Regions from separate parts of the Methylovorus sp. SPW-M1 genome, predicted to be linked through region 2. Evidence: riboswitches for the same ligand, from Rfam matches in the RefSeq annotation. Region 2 holds a riboswitch; the other holds the start of a gene.

Region 1 (7,615 bases), 350 kb from region 2:
GAGGCCGTGGATGCGGCGAATCAGGCACTGCAGCAATATCTGCCATCCAGCGTGCTGGTCACCGGCTTTGACATCATTTTCTTCTGGGTAGCGCGCATGGTCATGATGACCACGCACCTCACCGGCAAGATTCCGTTCAAGCATGTGTATGTGCACGGGCTGATCCGCGATGCGGAAGGGCAGAAGATGTCCAAATCCAAGGGCAATGTGCTGGATCCTATCGACCTGATCGACGGCATTGATCTGGATGCGCTGATCAAGAAGCGCACGACTGGGCTCATGAATCCCAAGGACGCGGAAAAGATCGAGAAGCGTACCCGCAAGGAATTCCCCGAGGGCATATCTGCGTATGGCACGGATGCGCTGCGCTTTACCTTTGCCAGCCTGGCTTCGCCAGGGCGCGATATCAAGTTTGACCTGCAGCGCTGCGAGGGCTACCGCAATTTCTGCAACAAGCTGTGGAATGCCACGCGCTTTGTGCTGATGAACACCGAGGGGCAGGATTGCGGCCTGGAAGATTGCAAAACCAAGCCTGAAGGCTATCTCAGCTTTTCCCAGGCTGATCGCTGGATTGTCAGCCTGTTGCAAAAAGTGGAGGCGGATATCGAGCGTGGTTTTGCCGATTACCGTTTTGACTTGATCGCGCAAAGTATCTACAAGTTTGTGTGGGACGAGTATTGCGACTGGTATCTGGAAATTGCCAAGACCCAGTTGCAGACCGGTACCGAGGCCGAGCAGCGCGCTACGCGCCGCACTTTGCTACGCGTTCTGGAGACCGTCCTGCGTCTGGCGCACCCCATCATGCCTTTCATTACCGAAGAAATCTGGCAAACCGTGGGCCCCTTGTCTGGCCGTGACATGCATCAGCCTGGCCCCAGCATCATGCTGCAGGTGTATCCAAAATCGCAGCCAGGCAAAATTGATGAACAGGCGGAAGCTTGGGTTGGTCTGCTGAAAGAAGCCGTTGATGCCTGCCGCAGTTTGCGCGGGGAAATGGGTATTTCGCCCGCGACGCGCGTACCCTTGATTGCGGCGGGAGATGCCTCCGCATTGCAAGCCTACGCTCCGCATCTCAAAGCCCTGGCCAAGCTTGCCGAGGTTGAGATTGTTGCCGAGTTGCCGCAAGCCGATGCCCCGGTGGCGCTGGCAGGTGAATTCCGCCTGATGCTGAAGATTGAAGTGGATGTTGCTGCAGAAAAGGAACGCCTGAGCAAGGAAATTACCCGCTTGCAAACCGAAGTCAGCAAAGCGGAAGCCAAACTGGGCAATGCGAGTTTTGTCGATCGTGCGCCTGCCGCCGTGGTGGCACAGGAGCGGGAACGTCTGGCGGGCTTCAAGGCAACGCTGGACAAGCTGCAATCCCAATTGGCGCGTTTAGTTTAGGGAAATGACGGCCGCGTGACGCGGTTGTCGTTTACTGACCAAAAATGTCAGTCCTTTAGAAACAAGCAGATAGTAAATTGACTTTGCTGGAGCGCGGCGCGTTAATAGATGCATGAAAAGGCAAACCCGTTTGAAAGAACGGAGACGCAAAGCTACCGGTCTAAGGAGCAATCTATGACAGCGGGGCCGCCAATCCTCCAGTAAGCCAACCGGCTGGCTGCCTTTTCGGATAAATTCAATTTTTTGTTCTTAACACCGTTAAAGAACACTATGGATGCAAGACGAGAGGACAACATGATGAACCCCAGAAACGCAATATTGGCCGCGATTACTATCATGGCCAGCACCGCTGCAATGACCGCTCAGGCTGCGGAATACATTAAGTGCACTGGCACATCGGGCAAGACGATTTATACCAACCTGCCTTTTATGTGCGTAGACGCTGCCAAGCAGGCGCAAGAAGCAACGAAAGCGGCACTCGCTGCGCAGGCGGCCAAAGACGCGGCTGCCAAAGCGGCCGCCGAAAAGGCCGCCGCCGAAAAAGCAGCTGCTGATAAACTGGCAGCAGAAAAAGCCGCCGCCGCCGCTGCTGCCGCCGCGGCTGCTAATAAATTGACCACAGATGCCGTCTTTGCACCCACCAGTTTTTGGTATACCCCCATCCCCAAAGATGCTGTACTGCACGAAAACTCGGCTAAATTGGTAGAGGAATTCGTCCGCCAAAAGAAGTCCTACTACAACACTGTAAATATCAATACCGGACAGTATTCCAGCCCGATATATATTGCTGATGCAAAAACTCCGGTTATTCGCGTAAACGAGTGGGATTGCCAGAAAAAAGGCTATAAGGATTCTGGGCTAATGACGCAATGGGCTAATGTTCCCATGCCAAGTTATGCAGTAGCTTCGGAGGGAAATGATAAAGAAATGACGGTTTATCAGCCTTCGACCGATACTGTCTGGGAATTCTGGCAGGCGAAAAAAGAAAATGGGGTTTGGTATGCATGCTGGGGAGGCCGGCTTGATAATGCATCCAAGAGCAATGGGGTATTCTTCAAGTATTATGGGACAACGGCGACCAGCCTGCCATTCCTTGGTGGCCAGATTACGGCTGAAGAGCTCAAACGAGGAGAAATTCGACATGCTATCGGCATTTCCATGGTCGATCTTGAGCACTGGAATATATTCTCGTGGCCTGCCAATCGCTCTGATGGTTGGAATCCTAACAAAGCCCCTAACCGTATTATGGAAGGCCAACGTTTCCGGTTGGATCCCAACATAGATGTAAATGCGCTGCGGATGACCAAGGCCGGCAAAATCATAGCCAAAGCAGCGCAGACATATGGGTTCGTTGTATGGGATAAAGCGGGAGCAGTGTCTATCCGGGCTCAGAACATCTACTCGTATACAAAATTAGGCATGCCTGACCCTTATCCTACACTGTTTGAAAACAAGCCAAGCTATGCTGTTCTGGATGGTTTTCCATGGGAAAGCTTGCAGTTCATGCCCATCAATTATGGTAAGCCCGAAACTACTACCACTAAGTAATCTCAGGTTTTAGCTCGTACGCTTGCGAATGTGGAATGTAAACACCTTGTCCTGCATGGCCTCATCCGGCTCCTGCAGGGCAAGCATTTCATGCCCCGTCTGTTTGCAGAACGCCTGAAAATCTTTTACCGACCCCGGGTCGGTTGCCAGCACTTTCAATACTTGGCCGGACTCTAGCTCGGCCAAGCCTTTTTTACAGCGCAAAATCGGCAGCGGACATTTAAGACCGCGCGCATCCAGTTCTTTCGTAAATTCCATTTCTTATTCTCTTTCAAGATCACGCTTGAAGCGGGGCAAAAGGAAATCCAGCCCTTCCCCAAGCCAATACACCGCCTTGCAGGTTGTACACATTCTCACGGCCATGACTTGCAATAAACGATGCAGCTTGCCCTGACCGTATGCCGCTATGGCAATAAAAAACCAGGGTTTCGCTTCCTGCCGTCAAGTCATCAACGCTGGCCGGTATGAGGGAGAGTGGAATATGACTTGCGCCAGCGATAATCCCCCGAGCCACTTCATCGGCGTTGCGCACATCGATGAGACGCAACGTCCCTTTCTCAATGAGGGCAAACAGGTCTGCTGCGTCTATGTCTTTATGGGTTGTCATGGTGGAGCCTAAATATTGAAGTGAGAGGGCAATCATTCACTGCAGTCGGAGAGAACACAAGGCGTCGATGTTTCTAATGACACGCCCGGCTAAATCTGGAGCAGTGCTTTTGTTTTAGCGAGTGATGATTCGTACATGCCGATGGCGATGTAAGTTCCTGCAATGAAGGGGGTGATTTTATCGCTAATGTGACACGCCGTCTCTTGTTAACACCTTAAGTGCTGTCATCCAGAGTATTTTCAAGTCAAACATCAGCGATTGCCTGTGCAGATACTCTGCATCCAGTGCCACTTTCTGCGGGATGGGCAGCTCATCTCGTCCATTGACTTGGGCCCACCCTGTTAAACCAGGTACCAGTGCATCCACTCCCTGCGCTGTACGCAATGCAATCAGATCATCCTGGTTGTACAGGGCTGGCCGAGGCCCGACAAAGCTCATGTCGCCTTTGAGTATGCTCCAGAGCTGAGGTAGCTCATCCAGACTGGATTTGCGCAAAAATGCCCCGATCGGTGTCAGCCATTGCGAAGGGTTTTCCAGCAAGTGCGTTGCAACGGCGGGAGTGTCGATGCGCATACTGCGGAATTTAGGCATTTTGAAAATCCGGTTGCGCCGTCCAACACGATCACTCCAGTAGACGATGGGCCCTGGGGATGTCAGCCTAACAAGCATGGCCACAATCAGAATGGGCAGTATCAGCAACAGAGCAGCGATTAAAGCCAGTATCAAGTCAAACGCGCGTTTCATGCTTATCCTCGGACTGGGCGGCGCGCCGCAATCCTTCATCAATGGTGATTGGTGGGTTCCAACCTAATAACTGTCGCGTCTTTTCAATATCCACCTGTAAAGAGCCACATAGCCGCTGGAAAATGCTGCGCTTGTTCAGCAAGATAGCCCCCAGCTTTAGGATCGGAATGGGTACAAAAAAGAGGCGGGCTGGTTTACCAAGCGCTTTTGCCATGCGAGTCAAGAGCTCGGCAGATGACAAATCCTCCCCATCACTGACCAAAAATATTTGGTTGGCGGCGGCAGGATGGTCGATGCAGGTAATAATAAGATCTACCAGGTTATCCAAGGCTACCAAGCTGCGGCGGTTTTGATTTACAGCCCCCAGAGGTAATGGCCATCCGCGGGCCAGCCACTGCATCATAGAGGCAAAATTGGCTTTTACGCCGGGACCGTATACCAGAGGTGGTCGGATAATGACGACCTCCATGCCTGTTTTTCTTCCTATGGAGAGCAATGCTTGTTCTGCTTCATATTTGGAAACCCCATAAGCATCTTCTGGCACGGGCTGGCGATCCGCTGAAAAAGTCTGTCCAGGAAGAGTTGATTCCCCATTTACTTTGATGGAGCTGACAAAAATAAAACGTTTCACCCCCATTGCCGCTGCTTGGTGAGCCAGATTCAGGGTTGCGTCAACATTCACATAACGAAATGCTTGCAAAGGGTCGGTGCTTTGTTCAGACATCACATGCACACGTGCCGCAAGATGAATGACATTGCTGACATTACTTAAGGCTAATGTCCAGTCGGTGTTTTTGGAGATATCACCAATCGTAGTTAACTCAATCTCGTCGACCGACTCTGAACGGGAACGTATTGCGCCTCGCACAAGATATCCCTTTGTTGCCAATGTGTTGCATAGTCGCCTACCGACGAAACCATTGGAACCAGTCACCAGCGTTCTCATCGTTAGAGGTCCAGTGTTATCAGCGTTCGCGAAAATGAGAATGCTATGGGGTAACGCCATTCAAACGTGCATATGTTTTGACGCATTATCAAATCACTCTCCCCGGCGAGGTAGACGAGCGGCATGCTTCATGAAATAACGCGCCATACTCTGAAGATGCCAAGTCAAAAAACGCAGCCTTACATGGCTGGCTCGCTGCGCGGCATGAGTGACATGCACCATCGGCTGAATAGCCTTAATCTTTGCTCTGGATTTCCATAGGCGGGTACAAATATCCGCATCTTCATAATAAAGGAAAAAATGGGTGTCAAAGCCCCCTACCATCGAAAACCACTCGCTACGGAACAGCATGAACATACCCGCTACCCAATCAACCGAGATAGCGGTGCTATCTGCAGGAACCGTTATTGCGCCAGATTTCCCAAAAATGACTTTTGAAATAAGACCAGACAATGTTGGAAACTGACGAACATTGTCTTCAATGGCCCCATCGGGCGCCCTCACGACAGGTGCAATTACCCCCACATCTGTTTCTGCTATTGCCATTTTCAAATGCGAAAAAGGGTCACCGTTGAATGTAATGTCAGGGTTGAGCACACAGAATAAAGGGGTGTTACAAAAACGGAATGCCTGATTATGGTTTTCCCCAAATCCCTTGGGGTTCATATTCTCAATTTTATAGATACGATCAACCAATGCCTCTGGTATCTCAAGCAAAGGCTCCGCAATATTAAGCGTGAGCACAACCTTCGCAATATCGGGGCATTGAGTTAGAGCTCTCAAGCATTCGTTAAGCAACGCGCCATGGCCATGACTGACAACGGAAACGGTAATGGTATTTTTCATGTCGTTTTTAAGGGTGATCAGGGTTGTCTAGCCACTCACAAACGGTCATATCGAACTTTTTACCATCTGCAATAATTAAACGTTTATCGGGCGCAACACCCTCAGCAGCAATAGTGGTTGCAATGACAGTGGCCCCAGAGTCTACCATCTGAAGAACCTTGATTTTTACGCCTGCACCATAACGCAAGGGTGCAATGCATAATGTGGCTGCGGCAAGTAGAGGCGAGGGGTCATCCACTGCTCCGGTGATTTCGATGCCTGCAATAAATTTTGCCAACACTCTAAGCAGAAAACGAGGCCGTATACCCACAACCCACAAACATGCATCGGGGTGTTTTGCTTTTATTTTCGGAAAGTGAAAAAGAATGAAATGGACTATGGACCAGTGGTTTTCAGCGCGCTGCATATTGCCAAAAAAGACCAGGTTGCGCCTGCCAGCAAATGATTTAATAAGCTCCCAAGCTGGCTTACCTTCTGGCACAACCCCAGCTTTAACATGATGTAGAGGTGCCACAGAAATCTCACCTGCATAGCCAATATTGCGTAATAACACAGCATCTTTTTCTGCCATCACATGGCAGCGCTCTGCATGGGAGCTAAGGCGATTCTCTATTGCACCAATCTGATTTTTTAGTAAAGACAGCAAGGGGCGCCGGGAAACTTTCTGAAAGACGATGTCATGCACGAAGTAGTCTATCGAACGTTTTTTTAGTTCAGATACGAAACCTAGCGATGAGGGAAACTCTATCCAGATAGAGTCGAAAAGAGATGTTTCCAGTTTTTGTTTTAAATGCAGCCGATTGCCAGGGCTGCATCGAGTGAAAAACCATGGCGCAATTAAGCTGCCATAGCTCCAGTTGCACAGAATACCAAGCACGGAAGTCCAGCGGCTCTGCTCGATCACCGTATAAGATTTACAGAGCTTCACTACCTCCGCATTCTCGTGTTGGGATGGGAATGAAAAACATACCACATGCACTTCGTGACCCTGTTGGATAAGGTTTCTTAGATTACTCTCGCAGACACCTTCACCTGCGCCAATGAATCCCTCTCCCCCCGGATGCGACGACGTTACGAAAAGAATGCGACTCATGCTGTCTGCTAAATCCAGCGTTTTCTTAGGTTGAGGATTGAACAACGTAAACTGGCTAGTTTTTCGCTGAGATACAGCCTGTAGTTAGCTCTGATATGGACATTGTTGGGTATCACGCAACCATGCTTGCCAATTTCACCCGATAGCCTGTGCTCAAGATATATACAGCGCGCTTTGGTCGATATGAGCTTGGCATCTGTGGAGTAGCGACCTAATCCAGGCCAAACAAATGAAGGATGCCCATAAAGCAAAAATGCCCGGATGAACTCTCTAAAAGCGGCTGGTAGGTTAACACCCCATGCTTCATCAGAAATAGCAAGGTTGCGGTCAATGCCATCTGCATCTGCCAGCGATGGTAAGTTAAGAAGAATATTCATCCCTATGCTATTTAAAAGGAAACAATAGGTCGAAATGTAAAGATTCAACCTGCTCCATGGATTCTGATGGC
Region 2 (7,615 bases):
TCGGGCTGCTTCAACACCAGGTAACCCGGGCCGAAAGCCTTAACGGATATCCCACCACGTAGGCAGCAGGGCGCGCACCTCGGCCTGCGAATAGCGGTCATCAATCAGGTAGATGGCCCCTGTGTCCTCGCGCGTGCGGATCACGCGGCCCGCCGCCTGTACCACTTTTTGCAGGCCGGGGTAGAGATAGGTGTACTCATAACCTGCGCCAAATATCTCTTCCATGCGTTCACGCATCTGCTCGTTTACCTCGTTGATCTGCGGCAAGCCTATGGTGGCGACAAAGGCACCCACCAGCCGATCGCCCGGCAAATCAATGCCCTCGCCGAATGCACCGCCCAGCACCGCAAACGCAATGCCTTCCGAGGTTTCGGTAAAGCGATTGATGAAGGCTTCCCTGTCCTGCTCCGTCATCATGCGCGATTGCTGCCGCACCGGAATATCGGGATAACGCTCGGTAAATAGCTCGTATACCTGCTGCAGATAATCAAAGCTGCTGACGAACAGCAGATAGTTGCCCGGCCGGGCTTTGTATTGTTTGGCCATGAGCTGAGCTATCGGCATCACCGAGTGGCGCCGCCGCAGATAGCGCGTGGAAATATGCGTCACCAGCCGCACGTCCAGCTGCTCCGGGCTGAATGGCGATGGCACATCGATAAACGGCGTTTTATCCGGCAGGCCCAGCATGTCACTGTAAAAATGCGAAGGGCTGAGCGTGGCGGAAAACAGCGTGGCCGATTGCGCAGCGTCAAAGCGCGTCTTGAGAAATGGCGCGGGCACGATATTGCGTATGCACAGCACCGTGTTTGCCTGCAACAGATTAGCGCGGCCCTCTTTCAGCGTGATATCGAACATGGAATGCGGGCCAAAGGCATCGGCCAGCGTGACAAACTGCAGCGCATCAAAATAGAAATTCAGCAGGCTGGCGGCATTATCGGTCGGGTGCAGCGCCAGATAATCGGTAATGCGCGTGACCACCCGCTGCAGCGAAAGCTCAAAGTCTTCCTCAATCGCCGGATAGACTTCATACGGTGCCACCTGCGGCTGCACCATGCTGCTCCAGGCCTGACTGAGTTTTTCCAGCGGCGTTTTCAGCGACTTGGGGGCTTCCTGCCGCATGGCTTCAAACGCCTGCTGATCCAGCTCGGCGCTATACATCTTGCGGCCGCGCTCTATCATGTTGTGCGCCTCATCCACCAGGATGCTCACGCGCCATTCATTCATCACCGTGCCCGCATACAGCACGGCATAAAGATCAAAGTAGTAGTTGTAATCGCCCACCACCACATCACTCCAGCTCACCAGATCCTGCGCCAGGTAATAGGGGCAGATCTGATGTTGCCGCGCCACCGCCGCCAGTGCCTCGCGGTCCATCATGCCGCGCTCAAGCGCCTGTATGCGCGCTTGCGGCAAGCGATCGTAAAAACCCTTGGCCAGCGGGCAGGAATCCCCATGGCAGCTTTTGTCGGGATGTTCGCAGGCTTTTTCGCGCGCCACCAGTTCCAGCGTGCGCAAGCTCAGGTCCGGGTTGGCCGCATGAATCACATGAATGGCATCGAGCGCCAGTTTGCGTCCGGAGGTTTTCGCGGTAAGAAAGAAAATCTTGTCCAGCTTCTTTTCCGGCATGGCTTTCAGCAGCGGGAAAAGCGTGCCCAGTGTTTTGCCGATGCCGGTGGTGGCCTGCGCCATGAGGCATTTGCCCAGGCTCGCCGTTTTGTATACCGATTCCGACAGCACGCGCTGCCCGGTACGAAAAGTGGGATGCGGAAACTGCAAGGCCGTGAGCTGCAAGTTGCGGCGCAAACGATGCGCCACCTCGCGGTCCGCCCAGGTGCGCAGCTGGGCGCACTGAGCGTTGAAATACGCCGCCAGCGCCTCCGCCGTATAAAGCTCGCTTAGCGGCTCTTCCGTCTTGCTCGATACGTTGTAATACACCAGCGCGGTATTGATCTCGCGCAGCTCGCGCTCCTGCGACAGCAGCGCGGCATATACCTTGGCCTGAGCCCAATGCAGGAAGCGATGGTTTTCCGGCATGCGCTCCAGCAGGCCCTTGAAGGTCTTGATCTCCTCCAGCTGGTTCAACTCCGGGTCATAACCATCGGCCCGGCCCCGCACAAAAATATTCTGGTACTCGCCGGTGAGCGCAATCTCGGTCTCGTAGCTCGCATTGCGGTTGGACGTGACCGAGGTATGCCCCATCATCCCCTCCAGCGCCGTGGGCGCAGGCGTAAAGCGCTGATCCAGATCACCGCGGCGGGCAACCAGATCGCACATGGCACGCACAGAAATAATGTACCGGAACGGATCCGCGGGATTTTCGGAAACGACCAGGCTGGGAGCGAGCTTAATGTTGCATCCTTGTGGAGTCAGGCAATGTGGATGGCCAGACGAGAGGGGATCATGATTTTCCACCTCACTGGCGTGAGGCCTTATTGTATCGCGAAGCGAACGAGGCGTGCCCGCGATACCACCCCGATAAACTACTCGACCTTGACGAAGCTACCCTGCGGCTTGTCTTGCAACAGACTCAGCAAATCCGCCGACTTCAAGGCCAGTGCATAACCCAGCACGCCACTGCCGATCACCACCGTCTCATACGCAGACACACTGTTATCCACCAGCACCCGCAAGCCCTCGGGCAAGGCAATCGGCGGCACCGCACCGACCACATACCCGGTCGCCTCCGGTACCTCGGCATACTCCGCCATGCGGCACTTGCGCTCCCCAAGAAAGTTACGCAACAAGGCCCAATCCGCACGACCACCACCAGCCACCGCCAGCAGGCAAAACCCGCTCTGCTCGCCCTTGAACACCACACTACGCACCACCGACTGCGGGTCCAAGCCCTGCGCAGAGAGCAACTCCTCAAGACTGCGGATAGGCTTTTTGTCTTCGCTAAGCGGAATTTCGATGATCTTGAAAGCGATGCACTTGCTTTCGAGCAGGGTGGTGACGTTGGATTGGATTGTCATAGGGCGGATGTCCTTTTCGATAAATGGCTGCTACACCATTGAAAATATACACTTCGTTATAGAGTCCATTTTATCGTTTGTAAAGCTGCTTACCCAACAATTAACTTTTGCAGGCGATGCTGGTACCTTTGAGATATTGGCTACCATTAACCCTCATTTGGAAGCCATCATTACTCACATAAAATACCGTAACCCATTTATCTAAATAGTGAAAATAGTTCCACCTATAACAACCCTGATTTTTTGAATTCGGAGATGCATTTCTCAGAAACTTTTACTGCCTGGTTGTTGACAGCAACATAATCATCTTTAATCCACGCCTCATAAGTTTTTAACTCTGGAGCGCTACCCATGCATGCCCATGATTTTAGAACAGATGACTTCCCACCTTGCACTCGAACAAGATTGACCTCCAAATTATAGTTAAGCTTGTAGTCACTACTTAGAAGGCCTACATATTCCAACTCCCATTGTCTGGTATTAACGTTGAGCTGGATCTCAAGATCAGGATTTGCTGAAGCTTTTTCTGCGAACTCATCTTTCAACTTATTGGCTAGCAAAGTATTAACACCACCGCCTTTTGTAACTGAAACCCCTTTTGGTAAAGCCTGATTAAGCTGGGTACCAAACTGACTCCCAATTTGCTGATTAGCTTGCATCTGCCCTAAGGTCTTTGCGTTTCCAGTACTTCCTGCAACGCTCCCCGCTACCGACGACGCCACAAAATTGCCTATCGCACGTGCTTTGGTACGCTCTGAAAGTGCAATTGGTGCAGGTATATTTATCTGAACAGGTCCTTGAAGTAATGTTTTTATATCCGATTCAGAAATTTTTGGGGTTGATGCACATCCAAAAAGCACCAACGCGACAACACTTACACACAAACCATTTATTTTCATATTTATCTTTAAATTTAAGTAAGGAATTGGAAACATAAACTAGCCAAGAAGGGCTAATTAAATGAAGGGCTGATTAAATTAAGTGCCAACATAAAATTGGAGATATTGATTAAAAGTATCTCTATCTCCGAGATTTACACGGGCACTCCGTATAAGAATGGGCAAAAAATATATGCCACAATCAACCATTGTCATGTGCGCAAAATCACTAACAATGGGGAAACATCCATTTTTGATAATTACTAGAGGCAGCTTAAGGAAGTCATGCGGATATCAAATAACTCTGAAAAATTCATCTCAAGCGTTATTTCCAGAGTGATACTGGGTGAAATTGCAGGATGCAGAGTTGACATACCCGGCAAAGTTTGATGAACTGACCGCCGTTATTGAAAGGCAAACCTGCTGAAAGGCAGGGACGCAAAGTTTCCGACCTAAGGGCATATGCCTACGGTAGCGGGACTGCCGTTTACCGCAAGGGTGAATGTATTCGGCGTTTTACAATTTCCATGATGTATCACCCGCATCAGACATGTGAGCCCAGCGTGAGCTGAGGCTTGGCTGTCAGGCGGCTATCGCCCTGCGTGGCGTGGCTGGAGATAAATTCAACGGAAAGTAGTAAGTGATTACCAGACTGGCAATGAGACCTCGACCCGCTGCAGATTGCATGGCGGCTTTTCTGATGGAGGCGGATGCCATCGCGACCGCATTGTTCGCCAGGGGCAATGTGCCATGCCCCATCTGAATAGCCTGCCGATGCCATTACGGTTCTTGTTCAAGTTATTGCGACATGAGCTTCCACCCTATGCACAGGAACCGCACAACCTGCGGGTAAGAATGTTGCTGGCGATTGGCGGATGGTCGCTGATCATGCTCTGCGGCATGTGGGGCGCCTATTATCTGTGTCATGGCAAATGGGTGTTGATGGCGTCCCATACCATTCTGATTGCCTTGGGGATCTACACCCTCATTCTCATCAACGCCGGGCGCGAGCGCTTGGTGGCGATCAGCATGGCGCATGGGTTGCTGGTAATGCTTTGCGTGATCTGCTGGCTGGATGTGCCAACGCAGGATGTCCCCCGCTCGGTTCATATGTATTTTCTGCCGGTGGCGGCGGGCGCCTCCCTGATATTTCGCAAGGAAAATCTCTATCTGCGTCTGGTGCTGCCATTTACCTTGCTGGCGTGCTGCCTGATTTTTGCGAGCTCTCACATCGGCATCGTAAAACCCGAGCTGATCGCCGATCAGGAGATTCGCCTGCTGGGAGCATGGATTAACAACCTGGCTGCACTCGCAATTCTGGGTGTGGCGCTGATTGTCATGCAAACCGACATTTCCACGCGTCATTCGCTGTATGCCGATATGCGTGCGGCCCTGGCGCAAGGCCAGTTCCGCCTGCATTATCAGCCGCAGGTGGATGCCGTAGGCAATATTTTCGGGGCGGAAGCCCTGCTACGCTGGCAACATCCCGTGCGCGGGATGATTCCCCCGGGCGTCTTTATCGCCGCAGCCGAAGAAACCGGCCTGATCCAGCCCATTGGCACATGGGTGCTGAAAGAAGCGTGCGCCCAACTGGTCAAGTGGTCTAAAGACCCCAACATGGCGCATCTCAGCATCTCGGTGAATGTCAGCGCATCGCAGCTCAGGCAGCCCGACTTCGTGCAGGAAGTCATCGAGATCGTGATGCGCAGCGGCGCCACGCCAGCGCAGCTAAAACTCGAACTCACCGAAAGCATGCTGGCGAAGGATGTCGACACCACCATCCAGAAGATGAAAGCCCTGCGTGCCTTCGGCATCAGCTGGTCACTGGATGACTTTGGCACTGGCTACTCCTCACTCAACTACCTGAAGCACCTGCCATTTGAACAGCTAAAAATAGACCAATCCTTTGTGCGCGATCTGTTGACCAACGAGAGCGACAAGGCGATTGTGGAAACTCTGGTCGTGCTCAGCAAAAACCTCAACATGATGCTGATTGCCGAAGGCGTGGAAACCATCGAGCAACTGAACTACCTTCTCAACAAAGGCTGCATGAAATATCAGGGATATCTCTTCAGCAAGCCCCTTCCGATCGAGGCATTTGAGCAATTCCTGCCTACATTCCACCTTTCACACGCCAATATTCAGCTGAAAGCGCAATTAAGTCTTCTATAGAACAGCGGAGGCGGATAAAACGCTGCCTGGATTTATTTTCCAGGTAGCGTTCAGAGAATCCGTCTCTCTCTCCTCAGCACCGATCCTCAGCTTTGGTTTGATCACTTCGTGATCGCATATGGAACGCAGCAACGATTGGCACCTGCATGCAATCCATTTCAGGCAAGCCTTGGCATGACCACATCACAAAAAATTTACATAGCTTAACAATTGTTAGGGCAATTGATTTAAGCTACGCCTCCACTGTAGCAGGCATGGCCAGTTTAAACGTTGCTGATATTAAGCACGCCTCGCTGACCAGCCTGAAGCAGATGCAGCCTCCGATAGAGAGGCGCCATAAAACACCAGCTCGACCACTTAATACTTTATTTTCAGGGGAATGCAGTGATTGCATTTATCAGTATCCACGTCCGTGCGCAGACGCATGGGCATATTCGACTTGAAACTCGTCCAGTTTCATCCGTCACTTGTCTTAACTACCATACAAGCTGCGAGGCCAGTCTGGCATCGAATCATGGTGCAACAGAGGCGGCCGCAGCATGACGCCCACCACCACCTATCAACCAGCGAACCTGCACGCCGACACCACGGCGACCCGGGTGTTGAGCGCGGTACGTATCAGCTGGGTATTAACAGCCATTGTCTTTCTATTGTGGCTGGTGTTTAACGCATTGAATGCCGTGCCATCGGTCGATGATTTTTGTTATGGATATGGCGAGCATGTACATGGCCTCGTTGGCAATGTCATTGACATCTACCACCACTGGAGTGGGCGCTATCTCAGCACATTTCTTATTTCGGGATTTGCTGGCTCTGCACATTTGTTGTTACAGCACTATTACACGGTTCCCTTCTTCATCCTGCTGCTGAACCTCATCGCGACCATTCATTTTGTGAGGGCGTTTGCCCAGTCGCGTTTTTTTATGGTGCTGGGCTTTTTTGTGCTCCTAATGGCGTTCTTTCAGCTCAGGCAGTCTTTATTCTGGCTATCTGGTGGCGCAACCTATGGCGTTGCCTGCGGCCTTTTCCTGCTGCTGATTACCGAGACGGTGAAGGTTTACACCACTCAGGCCGCACTTACCCCGGCCAGAGTGGGCCTGATGAGTTGCGGGGCCCTTCTGCTTGCAGGTTGCAACGAAGGCGCCATGCTGGCCAATATTGCATTCCTCGCGTCCCTCGCCCTGGCCTATTACCTGCGCGAACATGACAAACGTCTGGGCTGGGTGTTACTGGCCGCCATTATCGGCGGACTGATCGCAGGCCTCGCCCCAGGCAACTTTTTGCGCGCCGCGCTGATGCCGGACAAGACCAGCATCGTTCAAGCTGCCTGGTTGGCGCTTGAGTTGATCATACGGCGTTACCTTTTCGCATTTCTGGCGCTGGTCGTCCTGTGGCGTATATTCATGGAGCTGTTTCCGTTCAAAAACCCACTGAACAGGATTTCGCGTCCTGACACCATCACCATTGCCATCGCCCTGTTCGCAGCCCTGTGGGCCGGTATTTTTGCGCGGGCATACATCATGGGCGACCTTGGCCCCAGCCGGACCAAAACACAGGATTTCATGCTGATTATCGTCATGGCATTCTTTATCG

The links. Region 2 has a riboswitch for cyclic di-GMP ahead of ACWWD9_RS12165 (putative bifunctional diguanylate cyclase/phosphodiesterase). Riboswitches for the same ligand answer to the same signal wherever they lie in the genome.
Region 1: another riboswitch for cyclic di-GMP. It lies ahead of ACWWD9_RS13905 (DUF4124 domain-containing protein); the one in region 2 lies ahead of ACWWD9_RS12165 (putative bifunctional diguanylate cyclase/phosphodiesterase).

Annotation. Positions count from the first base shown of each region.
Region 1 covers NZ_CM132626.1:2,918,547-2,926,161, reverse strand. The annotation lists gene ACWWD9_RS13910 (valine--tRNA ligase) at 1-1,383, shown strand, start outside; cyclic di-GMP riboswitch class I at 1,493-1,577, shown strand; gene ACWWD9_RS13905 (DUF4124 domain-containing protein) at 1,678-2,931, shown strand; gene ACWWD9_RS13900 (sulfurtransferase TusA family protein) at 2,941-3,189, opposite strand; gene ACWWD9_RS13895 (rhodanese-like domain-containing protein) at 3,209-3,538, opposite strand; gene ACWWD9_RS13890 (sugar transferase) at 3,722-4,282, opposite strand; gene ACWWD9_RS13885 (UDP-glucose 4-epimerase family protein) at 4,266-5,288, opposite strand; gene ACWWD9_RS13880 (glycosyltransferase family 2 protein) at 5,322-6,074, opposite strand; gene ACWWD9_RS13875 (glycosyltransferase) at 6,082-7,167, opposite strand; gene ACWWD9_RS13870 (hypothetical protein) at 7,176-7,615, opposite strand, start outside.
Region 2 covers NZ_CM132626.1:2,571,611-2,579,225, forward strand. The annotation lists gene ACWWD9_RS12150 (ATP-dependent DNA helicase) at 40-2,274, opposite strand; gene ACWWD9_RS12155 (aminoacyl-tRNA deacylase) at 2,481-2,972, opposite strand; gene ACWWD9_RS12160 (hypothetical protein) at 3,197-3,907, opposite strand; cyclic di-GMP riboswitch class I at 4,254-4,338, shown strand; gene ACWWD9_RS12165 (putative bifunctional diguanylate cyclase/phosphodiesterase) at 4,601-6,022, shown strand; gene ACWWD9_RS12170 (DUF6056 family protein) at 6,562-7,615, shown strand, end outside.